3 regions of the Lysinibacillus sp. LK3 genome follow, and region 2 is predicted to be linked to each of the others. Evidence: riboswitches for the same ligand, from Rfam matches in the RefSeq annotation. Region 2 holds a riboswitch; each other region holds the start of a gene.

The links. A riboswitch is a leader RNA that binds a small molecule or an ion and turns the genes downstream of it on or off. The one in region 2 is predicted to bind lysine.
Positions count from the first base shown of each region.
Region 1: linked by a shared signal. The riboswitch ahead of VK91_RS14150 (aspartate kinase) and the one ahead of VK91_RS06840 (amino acid permease) in region 2 are both predicted to bind lysine.
Region 3: linked by a shared signal. The riboswitch ahead of VK91_RS11670 (transporter substrate-binding domain-containing protein) and the one ahead of VK91_RS06840 (amino acid permease) in region 2 are both predicted to bind lysine.

Region 1 is NZ_LDUJ01000018.1:156,280-160,847, reverse strand. Features, by position in the region: gene VK91_RS14160 (succinate dehydrogenase cytochrome b558 subunit) at 34-642, opposite strand; gene VK91_RS14155 (YslB family protein) at 915-1,349, shown strand; gene VK91_RS14150 (aspartate kinase) at 1,448-2,674, opposite strand; lysine riboswitch at 2,808-2,985, opposite strand; gene uvrC (excinuclease ABC subunit UvrC) at 3,093-4,568, opposite strand, start outside.
Region 2 is NZ_LDUJ01000011.1:66,855-71,422, forward strand. Features, by position in the region: gene VK91_RS06830 (sensor histidine kinase KdpD) at 1-136, opposite strand, end outside; gene VK91_RS06835 (response regulator transcription factor) at 143-835, opposite strand; gene VK91_RS06840 (amino acid permease) at 986-2,449, opposite strand; lysine riboswitch at 2,531-2,707, opposite strand; gene VK91_RS06845 (MFS transporter) at 2,886-4,094, shown strand; gene VK91_RS06850 (hypothetical protein) at 4,162-4,568, opposite strand, start outside.
Region 3 is NZ_LDUJ01000015.1:112,224-116,791, reverse strand. Features, by position in the region: gene VK91_RS11680 (2-oxoglutarate dehydrogenase E1 component) at 1-830, shown strand, start outside; gene odhB (2-oxoglutarate dehydrogenase complex dihydrolipoyllysine-residue succinyltransferase) at 921-2,183, shown strand; lysine riboswitch at 2,524-2,710, shown strand; gene VK91_RS11670 (transporter substrate-binding domain-containing protein) at 2,830-3,687, shown strand; gene VK91_RS11665 (amino acid ABC transporter permease) at 3,858-4,568, shown strand, end outside.

The DNA.
Region 1 (4,568 bases), on a different contig from region 2:
GATTGCATGTGCTCTATCGTAGCTTCTATTGAATTATACGAAAGCTAAAATAGCAGCCACACCAACTACACTTAGAATTACGAAAAGAATGTTTGTTACGTAAGTAGCGATCTTTTGAGACTGAGGAGATTGTGTAATACCCCAGCTTACTAGGAATGCCCATAAACCGTTAGATAAGTGGAAAGTTGCTGATAAAATACCAACAATGTAGAATCCAAGCATGAATGGATTAGCAACAATATTCGCCATCATGTCGTAATCAACGTGTGTGCCAAGTGCTTTTTGAATACGAGTTTGGAAAATATGCCATGCAATAAATATCACTAAGAATACACCAGTAAAACGTTGTAAAGAGAACATCCAGTTACGGTACGTGCTGAAACGTCCTGTGTTTGGTGTAGCAGTGAATGCAATGTAGACACCATAGAATGCGTGGAACATTAATGGAATATAGATGACAATCCATTCAACTAGGATAAGGAATGGAATCTTTTCCATTACTGCGGTAGCATCGTTGTAACTTTCTGCCCCGCCTGTTGCTGTAAAGTTAATGAACAGGTGCATCGTTAAAAACAGACCTACTGGAATGATCCCAAGTAGAGAATGTAAGCGACGCCATAAAAACTCTCGATCTTTCGACAAGACTGTTACCCCCCTTAGTACTTAAAATAGCACAACAAAAGAAGTCATCATTTTGTAAATGATACTTCATTGACTGTGTATTTCATCATGGTACAATATTATGACATGTTTATTGTACTCTCAAGAGCTACGAGCGTCAAGGCAACTCGGAGTTTTTCATAGAGCTTATTAAAGAACTAATCTAGTACATGATGCGTCGTTTTTTCTCGAAAAATCTATCATTACTTTATTACCGTTAAATTTTAAGAAAATTCTAAGAAAGAAGGATAACAATGTTAAACACTCCATCTCCTACAATCTCATCATTTGGCTATGAGATCATTCGTGATCATATTCTATCTTCTATACTTGGTAAACATGAAGATGACGTCCTTTATTGGGCAGGTAAAGAGCTTGCTCGCAAGTTCCCATGTAAAAGTCAAGATGAACTTATCGCATTTTTCGCAGATGCCTGCTGGGGTACATTAGAACTCATAAAGGAATCAAAAGATGGACGTATTTTCCAGTTGACAAATGACCCTGAAATTCTTCAAATAAAGCAGCGTAGCTTTAAACTTGAAGCAGGATTTATAGCAGAGCAAATTCAACTAGCTAAAGGCTACCTGACAGAATGCTATAATGAAAAACGGGAAAAGCAACAATACGTCATGTTTACAGTCAAATGGGACGTTAAAGAACGTATTATGAATACCATTCCCTCAGAATAATTAAAAAGGATTGTTTCCCATTAAAGAATGGGATGACAATCCTTCTTTTTTCTTCCTTTTATTTCGGTCAATTACATAAAATGCTGTTTCTTCTATTATTATATGTAAAGTGCTTGCTCTAAATTAAACTCATCATGGAGAGCATTAGCTGCTTGGATCATATCATCCTGTGGTACAACAACGGACACTTTTATTTCAGAAGTACTAACCATTTTTACAGGGATATTTTCACGACGTAACCGATCAAACATACGAGCAGCAACGCCTGGATTGGAAGCCATGCCTGAACCAATAATAGAAACTTTTGCTAGTCCAATTTCGAAGTCAGCAAAACTAAATCCCAGTGATAATTTACTATCCTCTAAAACACGTAATGCTTCCGCAAATTCCTCTTTTAAAATGGAAAACGATACAGTTGGCTTCAACCCATCAATAATGGCTTGGACAATAATATCTACATTAATACGGTTCTCTGCAAGAACCGTAAATATATCTGCTAATGAAGCATTGGAAAAAGCATCATACCCTACTGTTAAACGAATAATATCTGATTCAAATGCAACACCACGAACGACTAAATTTTTTTCCATTTCCACTTCCTCCTTCAATAAAGTGCCTACTGATTCTATTAAACTTGAACGTATAATAACAGGCATTTGAAATTTCTTCGCTAACTCCACCGCACGAGGATGTATGATATGAGACCCTAAATTCGATAATTCCAACATTTCATCATATGAAATTTCTTGAAGCTTTTGGGCATTGGGAACATATCGTGGATCTGCTGTATAAACACCATCCACATTTGTATACATATCTACTCTCTCCGCTTCCAACGCTATGGCAAGTGCAACAGCAGCTGTTTCAGCTCCACCTTTTCCAAGCGTGGTGATATTGTGCACTTCGTCAATCCCTTGTTCTCCAGCAATAACCACAATTTGTCCCTGTGCAAAATGTTCTTCCATACGACTAATATCTATATAGTCGATACGAGCATGTCGATACATACCATCCGTATGTATACCAGCTTGCCATCCAGTTAGAGATACAGCCTCATAGCCTGCTTCCTGCAAAGCGATGGTAAATAAAGCACTAGATAATTGAGATCCAGTTGACAAAACTGCATCTAATTCTCTTTTCGACACATCGTCAGTTAGTTGGTGTACCATCATTTTCATCTCTTTCGCAGTGTGTCCCATTGCTGCAACGACCACTACTACATCCAATCCTTTGTCCTTTTCAGCAATCGCTTTCCTAGCAGCCTCTTGGATTTGTTCAGAAGAAGCTAATGCAGCTCCTCCAAACTTCATCACGATTTTAGCCATTTCTTTCGTTCTCCCTTCCAGTTCATGTATTTCACCAAATTATGGGGGGTAAAACCGTTTCTAGAAAACTAAAAGGCAGCCTCCACATAACGTGAAAGCTGCCTATAACATGTACAATAATCGTAACTTGCGCATGTGTGATAGCTCTCCGAAACGTTTAGAATCGACAGTCTTACATTTCTTAAATGCAAAACCAGTACAGCAATGGAACAACAATACTGTACTTCGGCAAGCTCCCCTTTCACACAATATCTCTGGACTTGTCCATCCTCCATCGTGTTACTCTTGAATCTTGCACCTCTATCATCACTTTAAAGTGAATGTATTCAATTCATTAAGCCTTAGCGTAAACAAACTAGTCACGCAGTTGGCTCTCCATAACATTGAAAACAATGTTATTTATAACCATAGCACATGCCTATTCCTTTGACAATGATTGTTGCTGAAAATAGCTAAAAATTTGGCTTGCTAAATTAGCGGGCATCCCAGCCTCCTGTAATGCTAGCTCGCTCGCCTCTCGAATTTTTTTGACTGAACCGAAATGTTTAAGCAGCTGTTGCTTTCGTTTTGGTCCTACCCCTTCAATATGATCTAATACAGATTGAATGGCATGCTTCTCATGCTGTTGACGCAAGAAGGTAATAGCAAAGCGATGGACTTCGTCTTGAATTCGTTGTAATAAATAAAAGCCATCACTTGTACGTTTTAAGCTAATCACTTCTGGTGGATCACCAAACAAGAGCTGAGATGTATTATGCTTATCATCCTTGGCTAAACCAGCAATCGGTATAACAAGACCAAGCTCATCTTCTAGTACTTCACGGGCTACTTCCATTTGTCCCTTACCACCATCAATTAAGACTAAATCTGGTAATGGTAGTCCTTCCTTTAAAACACGTATATAGCGACGACGTATAACCTCCTGCATTGCACCGTAATCATCATGCTTGGCTGCTGTACGCGTTTTATATTTTCGGTACTCCTTTTTCGCAGGCTTCCCATCAATGAAAACAACCATAGCAGACACTGCATCCGTTCCATGCATATGACTATTATCAAAAGCTTCAATTCGTAAAGGTGTACTAATACCCATTGCTTCACCAAGTGCCTCACAAGCACCAATCGTACGTTCTTCCTGACGCTCTATTAGCTGGAATTTAGCTGCCACAGCAATTTCAGCATTTTTGGTAGCTAATTCAACCAATTCCTTCTTTTGACCTCTTTTCGGTGTGAGCACTTTAATTTCTAATAATTCTGTTAAGATAGCTGCATCAATGGCTTGTGGAATAAAAATTTCTTTTGGCTTAATATGCTCTGGCTTTTCATAAAAGCGCCCAACAAATGTTAAAAATTCTTCCTCTGCATCTTGATAGATGGGGAAAATTGAGACATCGCGCTCAATCAGCTTTCCTTGGCGCACAAAGAAAACCTGAACACACATCCATCCTTTTTCAACAGCATAGCCAAATACATCTCGATTTGTTGTATCACTTGAAACTATTTTTTGTTTCTGCATAACCGTATCAATATGGGCAATTTGGTCTCGGAATTCCTTCGCTCGCTCAAATTCCAGGTTTTCTGCAGCTGCTAGCATTTTAACTTCAAGCTCTTTTTTGACTGCCTCCACACCACCATTTAGAAACTTCGTCATATCCTCAATCATTTCTTGATAAACCTGACCTTCAATTTCCTTCACACAAGGTGCTAAGCATTGACCCATGTGATAGTACAAGCAAACCTTGGAAGGTAATTGTACACATTTGCGCAGCGGATACAATCGATCCAATAGCTTTTTCGTTTCACTTGCTGCATAGGCATTCGGATAAGGACCAAAATATTTCGCCTTATCCTTTTTTACCTTCCGTGTCGTAATCAGACGAGGATGTTTTTCATT
Region 2 (4,568 bases):
ACGTCTGTTCATTCACAATTACGTGTAGTTTTCGATGAATATATTGGATAGCATGTTCTTGTTCCTTCTTGATTTTCCATTGAAAAATAAGAATGCCGATTAGCAATACAATGATTAATAATAATAGAAATATCATATATTCTTACCCTTCAAATTTATAGCCGATTCCCCATAGGGTTTTAATATAGTGAGGATGTGACGGATCATCTTCTATTTTTTCACGGAGTCTTCTGATATGTACATTTATAATATTTTCATCTCCGTAATAGGCATCTTTCCATATCGTCTGATAAATTTGCTCTTTGGTAAAAACTCTGTGACGATTTGTCACAAACAATTTTAAAATGGAAAATTCCTTTGATGTCAGCTTTATGTCTTGTCCGCTCTTTGTTATTGAGAAATTAACGATATCTATCTTTAAATTATCAATTTCGAGGACCTCTTGCTTTTGTTCAGCTTGACTAGAGTATTTCGTAGCTCTTCTGATAACAGCCTTTACACGTGCTGAAAATTCCAGCATAGAAAAGGGTTTAGCAATATAATCATCTGCCCCTAATCCTAAGCCCAATGCTTTATCAACATCACTGTCTTTTGCAGACATAATAATGATAGGAAGTGCTGCCTGCTCTCTAATAATCTTTAATACTTCCAATCCATTTAATTTAGGAATCATAATATCTAAGATGACTAAATCAAAGGTTTTTTGCAAACAATTTTGTAATGCCTCTTCGCCATTAGTCACTGTTGTGACATGGAAACCTTCCATCGTTAAGTAATTAGAAACCATTTCACGAATGGCTTCATCGTCTTCTACAAGTAAAATATGCTTTTGCACTATGATGCACCTCTCCTATCAAAACCCAATTTCCATATGTATATTACATTACCATATTTATGATGTATCATTAGAGATTTGTTTATGAGTGTTGAAAAAAGAGCTGCTCCATAAACCATCACTCTTTGGTTTATAGAACAGCTCTATTATTTAATCTTCAACTTTTAAATCACAATCTTCAAGTGGAAGCATTTTTGTTTTGTGCTTTAATTTATAGCCAAACCATAATGCTAAAAATAATGGAATCCCAATATACGAAACAAGGATACCGTACCAATCAATCTTATCGCCTGTAAAGGCTGTGTAATTTTGTCCAATGACTACGATCATACAAACTGTAAAAGCAAATAATGGTCCAAACGGATATAATTTGGCTTTATAAGGTAATAACTTTGGATCTAAGCCTTGTGCATCAAACGCTCGGCGGAAACGATAATGACTAAACGCTATACCTAGCCATGCAATAAAGCCAGACATTCCAGAAGCATTTAATAGCCAGATATAAACCACTCCATCGCCAAAGAAGGATGCCAAAAATGCTAAACAGCCTACAGCTAATGTTGCCATAAGTGCATAAATCGGAATACCTCTACGACTTAGCTTTGCAAAAAATTTAGGTGCATGTCCATCCACTGCTAATTGCCATAACATACGAGAAGATGCATATAGTCCTGAATTTCCTGCTGACAGCATAGCCGTTAAAATAATGGCATTCATTAATGAAGCAGCAAAGGCAATACCTAGGCGGTCAAACACTAGTGTAAACGGTGATACTGCGATATCTTCTGATAATAAACGTTCGTCTGTAAATGGAATTAACATCCCAATTGCACCAATCGCTAAAATATAAAACAAAAGAATACGCCAAAATACAGATTTAACAGCCTTCGGAATATTTTTACCAGGATCATCTGTTTCACCAGCTGTAATTCCTAGTAATTCTGTTCCTTGGAATGAAAATCCTGCAGCTAGGAAAATACCAAATGTAGCAAGGAAGCCACCATGGAATGGCCCATCACTAACAAAGAAATTAGTGAAACCTACAGGAGCCTGCCCACCTAAAATACCAAAAATCATTAGTAAGCTAATGATAATAAAAACAATAACCGTTGCTACTTTAATCATGGCAAACCAATATTCACTTTCACCATAACTTTTTACGGATAGTAAATTAAACGTCCATACAACAGCAATAAATAATACTGTCCAAAGTGCTGATGAGCTATCTGGGAACCAATATTTCATAATTAATGACACAGCAGCAATTTCGGCAGCAATGGTGATTGCCCAGTTATACCAGTAGTTCCAGCCTAATGCAAAGCCCAAAGCAGGATCTACAAATTTGGTTGCATACGTACTAAATGAACCTGAGGATGGCATATAGGCAGCCATTTCCCCTAAGCTTGTCATTAAAAAATACACCATAATACCAATTAAAGCATAGGCAAGCAATGCTCCTCCAGGACCTGCCTGAGCAATTGCTCCTCCACTGGCTAAAAATAGCCCCGTACCAATTGTACCGCCTAAAGAAATCATTGTAATATGACGGCTTTTTAATTCTTTTTTCAGCTTCGGCGCTTTATGTCCGAGCTGATTTACTTTTATTTCACTCACGATATAGCTTCCTTCCTATTTATGAGGCAAAAAAATGCCATCACATATACACTGTGATGGCTACGTTAATCCTCAGTTTTCCTACATGATAGCTCAACACGTTGTGCAAACGTGACAGTTCTGTTCCTTTCGGAGACAGCCCCAGCATGAGGTTTTCAAGTCCCCTCACACTTCGGCAATATTTCCTTTCAGCTAATTTCATCAATGCTTGTCATTTCAATTAGCATACTTATAAATATCGCGACCTCTACCTCAATACAAACATGAGGCATATAATTATTAAATTTATGATGTTTATTATACTAACATAAGACCATAGACATTTCAATACAACCACAAATGTTCTGTATTTTATGAATCTTCTACTATTTTTAATAGTGTGATAAAGTGTTATAGTAGTTCAATTAGAATGGTTATTATTAGGGGGGATTTTATTTTGACTACAAATGATCATTCCACTAGTTTTCCAAGTAAAAAAATTAGCTGGAAAGGAACAACCTTACTTTTAGTCTTTGGAGTTATCTTTATAGCCTCTACATTACGAATGCCACTAACTGTTGTTGGCCCAATTATATCCTTTATCCGTGAAGATCTTGGAATATCTAATGTTTTGGCAGGCTTTCTAACAACGATACCATTGCTGGCTTTTGCTGTTATATCTCCATTTGCACCAGTTGTAGCACGCAAACTAGGGCTTGAGCTAACATTATTTTTATCAACTTTTCTCTTGGCTTTAGGAATTGTCCTACGTTCACTTGGTACTACAGAATTACTTCTATTGGGTACTGTGTTAATTGGCGTAGCCATTTCTTTTGGAAATGTACTAATTCCAGGATTATTGAAATTGAAATTTCCCTATCATGTGGGTTTATTAATGGCCTTTTTCACCATGTCCATGAATTTTACTGCTGGCCTTGGTGCTGGTATTAGCTATCCGATAGCTAATTCATCGTTAGGCTGGCAAGGTGCACTTTCCATTGCACTCATACTCGTTCTAATTACAATCTTAATTTGGATACCTCAACTAAAATCAAATAAACCGGAACCAGTTACTACATCTAAGAAGACCAGTACACCTTTATGGAAATCACCTGTTACTTGGGCTGTCACAGGGGCAATGGGTTTACAATCTTTATTATTCTACACAACAGCAGCTTGGATACCTGAGATCTATATTGCTCAAGGTTTAGCACCTGATAAAGCTGGCTGGATGTTTTCAATCATGCAATTCTCACAAGTACCAATGGCCTTAGCAGTGCCTATTATTGCTGGTAAAATGACTTCTCAACGCCCACTTGTATTGATGTTTACATCCTTCTATTTAGTAGGCTTTGTTGGGGTTGTCATGGAATGGACAAGTCTTGGGGTACTGTGGATGGTTCTTCTAGGGTTAGCAGGTGGTTCTTCATTCGCCCTAGCAATGATGTTCTTCACTCTCCGGACTCGTACTGCATTTGAAGCAGCAGATTTATCAGGCTTTGCGCAATCTTTGGGTTATTTATTTGCCGCAATTGGTCCTATTCTTTTTGGCTACTTGCATGATTTATTTGGCGGCTGGAATATTGCGGGATGGCTCTTTGTCGTTGTAGCAATGTTACTCTTCTTTTGCTCAATGAGAGCCTCTAAGGATGAATATGTGCATTAAAATTAAATAAAGCAGGTGGATTTGATTCCTCCATCTGCTCTATTTCTATATAGTGTTTACACATTACTTAATTGTCGGGTTGCTGGAGTAATGTTAGCAATTCAGCAAGGCATTCTGATGCTTCATTATTATGAGCTGTTATAGTAGAAAAAATAGGAACAGCCTCTTGTAAAAGCATATAACTATAATAGTAATAGCCTACAAAAGCTTGCTCCTCATAGCCCTTTGGCGTTTCTTTCTCCCACTCCTGCTCATCATTATCCTCATTTTCTATCCACAAATAGTTGACGTCTAATAGCTCCTGCATATTTTTAACAGTATTGACTGGGTCGAGATAATCCTTGGTAATAGCATGTGCCACAGCTAAATATAACTGTACCTCTTGTAAGGAGACAACCTCTAATTTTTTACGAGTAAGCTTTTTTAGCAGGACAAGCAAAACCCATGGTGTCACCTGCCACAGTGTACCTTGAT
Region 3 (4,568 bases), on a different contig from region 2:
GCTTTGAGTATGGTTACAACCTAGAAAATAGCCATGTACTAACAGTATGGGAAGCACAATTCGGTGACTTTGCGAATATGGCACAAGTGATGTTTGATAACTTTATTTCAGGGGCACGCTCAAAATGGGGTCAAAAATCTGGTCTAGTTATCCTTTTACCTCATGGTTATGAAGGTCAAGGTCCAGAGCACTCTTCAAGCCGTATGGAACGCTATTTACAAATGTCAGCTGAAAATAACTGGTTTGTAGCGAACTGTTCAAATGCAGGAAACTACTACCACTTATTACGCCGTCAAGCAGCATTATTAGGTACAGAAGGGGTACGTCCACTTGTAGTCGTATCACCAAAATCATTATTACGTCACCCATTAGCTGCGGCGAATGCTGAGCAATTAGCAAATGGTTCATTCCAAGAAGTGATTGAACAACCAGGCTTAGGGGCTAAACCAGAAGCTGTAGAGCGTATCGTTTTAGGTACAGGTAAAGTGATGATTGACTTAGCAGAGCGCGTGAAAGACGGCGAAGGCTTCGATCACCTACACATTATTCGTGTAGAACAACTTTACCCATTCCCAAAAGAGCAAGTAGCTGGTATCATTGCTAAGTATCCTAATGCAAAAGAGATTGTTTGGGTACAAGAAGAACCTAAAAACCAAGGCTCATGGAATTATGCATTAGAAACATTATATGAACTTTCAGAAGGTAAAAAACTTCGCTATGTAGGCCGTCCTGCAATGAGCTCAACTTCTGAAGGGGATGCAGATTCTCATAAAGCAGCACAAGCAGCTCTTATTGAAGAAGCGGTTGCTGAGCCAGTAAAGGTTAAATAACATATATCAATTTTTGAAACCGGGCTACTTGCCCTTAAGCAGTAGCCCTTCTATGTGCGTCATGCACGTTAATCAAAGGAGGAAATGAAAGTGGCTGAAATTAAAGTCCCTGAATTAGCAGAATCGATTACAGAAGGTAGTATCGCACAGTGGGTAAAAAAAGTGGGCGATCGCGTTGAAAAAGGTGAATTCATCGTTGAACTTGAAACAGATAAAGTAAACGCTGAGATCATTTCTGAAGAAGCAGGTGTATTAACACAAATTTTAGCTGAAGAAGGCGATACTGTACTAGTTGGTCAAGTTATCGCAGTAGTAGAAGCAGGCGAAGGCGCAGCAGCAGCTCCAGCAGCGGCAGCACCAACTGAGGCAGCACCTGCACCAGCAGCGCCACAAGCAGCACCTGCACCAGTTGCAGCAGCTCCAGTAGTAGAAGAAACTTCTGGTGAGCGTGTAGTTGCATCTCCAGCAGCACGTCGTCTTGCACGTGAAAAAGGTATTGACCTTGCAGCGGTATCTCCAGTAGATCCACAAGGACGTGTACGTGTACAAGATGTAGCAGCTCATGGTACAGCACCAGCTGTAGCACCAGCAGCAGCACCTACATCCGTAGCAACTTCAGGTGGCCCAGTAGTATTCACACCAGCAGCTAATTCTGACCGTGTAACAATTGAAAAAATGAGCCGTCGTCGCCAAACAATTGCAAAACGTTTATTAGAAGTTAAACAGTCAACAGCAATGTTAACAACATTCAACGAAATTGACATGACAAACATCATGGCACTTCGTAAACGTAAACAAGAAGAGTTTGTAAAAGCAAACGACATCAAACTTGGTTTCATGTCATTCTTCACTAAAGCTGTTGTTGCAGCACTGAAAAAATACCCATACGTAAACGCTCAAATCTCTGGCGATGAAATTCATTTAAATAACTTCTTTGATATCGGTATTGCTGTATCGACTGAAGAAGGTTTAGTCGTACCAGTTGTACGCGATGCAAATAGCAAAAACTTTGCAGAAATCGAAAAAGATATTGCTAACTTAGCGACAAAAGCTCGTGATAAAAAATTAGGCTTAAATGACATGGCTGGTGGATCATTCACAATCACAAATGGTGGTGTATTCGGTTCATTAATGTCAACACCAATTATGAACGGTACGCAAGCTGGTATTTTAGGTATGCACTCAATTGTAAACCGTCCAGTTGCAGTAAATGGTGAAGTTCAAATCCGTCCAATGATGTATGTAGCTCTTTCATACGATCACCGTATCATCGATGGTAAAGATTCTGTAGGATTCTTAAAAACAGTTAAAGAATTAATCGAAAATCCTGAAGATTTATTATTAAATTCATAATCCCATTAAACCCTGCGAACAATGTTCAGCAGGGTTTTTTGTATGACGAAAGGTATTGACCGATTCTATGCTTGAAAGAGTACGAATGTTACATCGTTTAGAGGAGCAAAGAAAGAAAAAAATGCAACTTTTCTCACATATAGAACATACTCTATAATAAATATTTATTGTAATTTTCAGAAATATCAACAAAAGTTCAACGATTTAAAGTGGAAGCAGAACGCACAATATCCTAATATTGTCATTAGTCAGAAAAATGTTAAAATCGTCTTGACGAACATATTAGTTTTATAGTAGTATCTAAATATCAATTAAATAAACAAACCTCACAAATTGTTACCAGTGAGGTAGAGGCGCGGTATTTATTAGTTCATTGTTGAGTAAAAGCAAGCGAAGACGCAATGAAGAAGGAAATATCGCCGAAGTATAAAAGGAGCTCGTACTTTTATACTGGGTCTGCAGTGAATAAGTGCAGGACTGTCCTAGTAAATGGATTTCCAGATTTACTAGGTTGTGCTATCTCGGAAACATGGAAATTATAGTGAGGATTTGGGCAACTGTCATAAAAGGTAAGACCTAAGTTCAATAAACTTAGGTCTTTTTTAGTACAGTTGTCTTATTTTTTTACAGAAAAGGGGAGTTTTTCATGAAAAGAAAATGGTTGTTAGTAATGATCTCTATCATGACGGCAATTGTGCTAGCTGCATGTGGCACAAGTGACAAAAAAGAGGGCGGTTCAAGTGATGCTGGAACTGACAAAGAAGAAGGCGGCGGTGAATTCCGAATTGGAATGGAGGCTGGCTACCCACCGTTCAACTGGACACAGCAAGACGATGCAAATGGCGCAGTGAAAATTGCGGATAATGCAGAGTACGCAGGTGGCTATGATGTACAAATGGCAAAGAAAATCGCTGAAGGTCTAGGCAAAGAGTTAGTCATTGTTAAAATGGAGTGGGACGGTTTAGTTCCAGCGCTACAATCAAACAAAATTGATGCAATTATTGCAGGTATGTCACCAACAGAAGAACGCAAGAAAACAATTGATTTTACAGAAAACTATTATACTTCTGATTTTGTTATGGTTATTAAAAAAGGTAGCAAATATGAAGGGGCAAAATCGATTCAAGACTTCTCAGGTGCTAAAATTACATCACAATTAAATACATCAAACTACACAGTTATCGATCAAATTAAAGGCGTAGAAAAACAAACAGCAATGGAGAGCTTCCCAGCAATGCGTGTGGCGTTAGAAGCAGGTAAAATTGATGGCTATGTAGCTGAACGTCCAGAGGGCATTTCGGCTTCTGCTGCCAACGATAAATTCACATATGTAGCATTTGAAGAAGGCTTTGATACAGACCTATCAAATACTTCAATTGCTGTAGGCTTACGTAAAGATGATGCAAATCGTGAAAAAATCAATGAAATCCTAAAAGGCATTTCAGAAGATGATCGTCAAGCGATTATGGAAGAAGCTATTTCTCAACAACCCGCAGCACAATAATGACATGGCACGGACTAGCAATTAGTCCGTGCATGATCATTTCATCATTATCAAAATGAGAACCTCTCTACATAATGATAATGTCCTAGCGTGACAAATCATAGAATGGTAGAAAGAGCTAGGACACAAAAGAAATAAGCGAGCAAGATGACATTGTTAGGAGGAACATCATGAGTCTTGAATGGATACTTTCAATTATTGAAAACAACTGGCAAATGTTTTTACGAGGTGCGTATTATACGTTACTGATTTCGAGTATTAGTACAATTATTGGTGCATTTATCGGATTTTTCATCGGAATTATGCATACGATTCCAGTTCGTAAAAAAGGTGTGAAATTTTATAGCTTAAAGCTCATTAATTTTATACTAACATGCTATGTTGAATTTTTCCGTGGTACACCAATGATTGTACAAGCTATGGTTGTCTACTACGGATTAGATATCGCATTCGGTATCGATATGCACTTTATTACAGCAGGTATTTTAGTCGTTTCCCTCAATACTGGGGCCTATATGGCAGAAATTGTTCGTGGTGGTATTGTATCCATTGATAATGGTCAATACGAGGCAGCATCAGCAATTGGCATGAACCACTTCCAAATTATGCTTCATGTTGTCTTACCACAAGTAGCGCGTAATGTTTTACCAGCGACAGGTAACCAATTAATCATGAATATTAAAGATACAGCCGTATTAAATGTCATTGGAGTAACGGAATTATTCTTCCAAACAAAATCAATTTCGGGTAACAACTTCCGTTATTTCGAATCATTCTTCGTTGCATGTGTTCTTTATTTCATCATGACATTTACCGCATCTCGCATCCTTCTGTATGTTGAAAAACGTCTAGATGGTCCTGATGCCTATCAAAAAGAACAA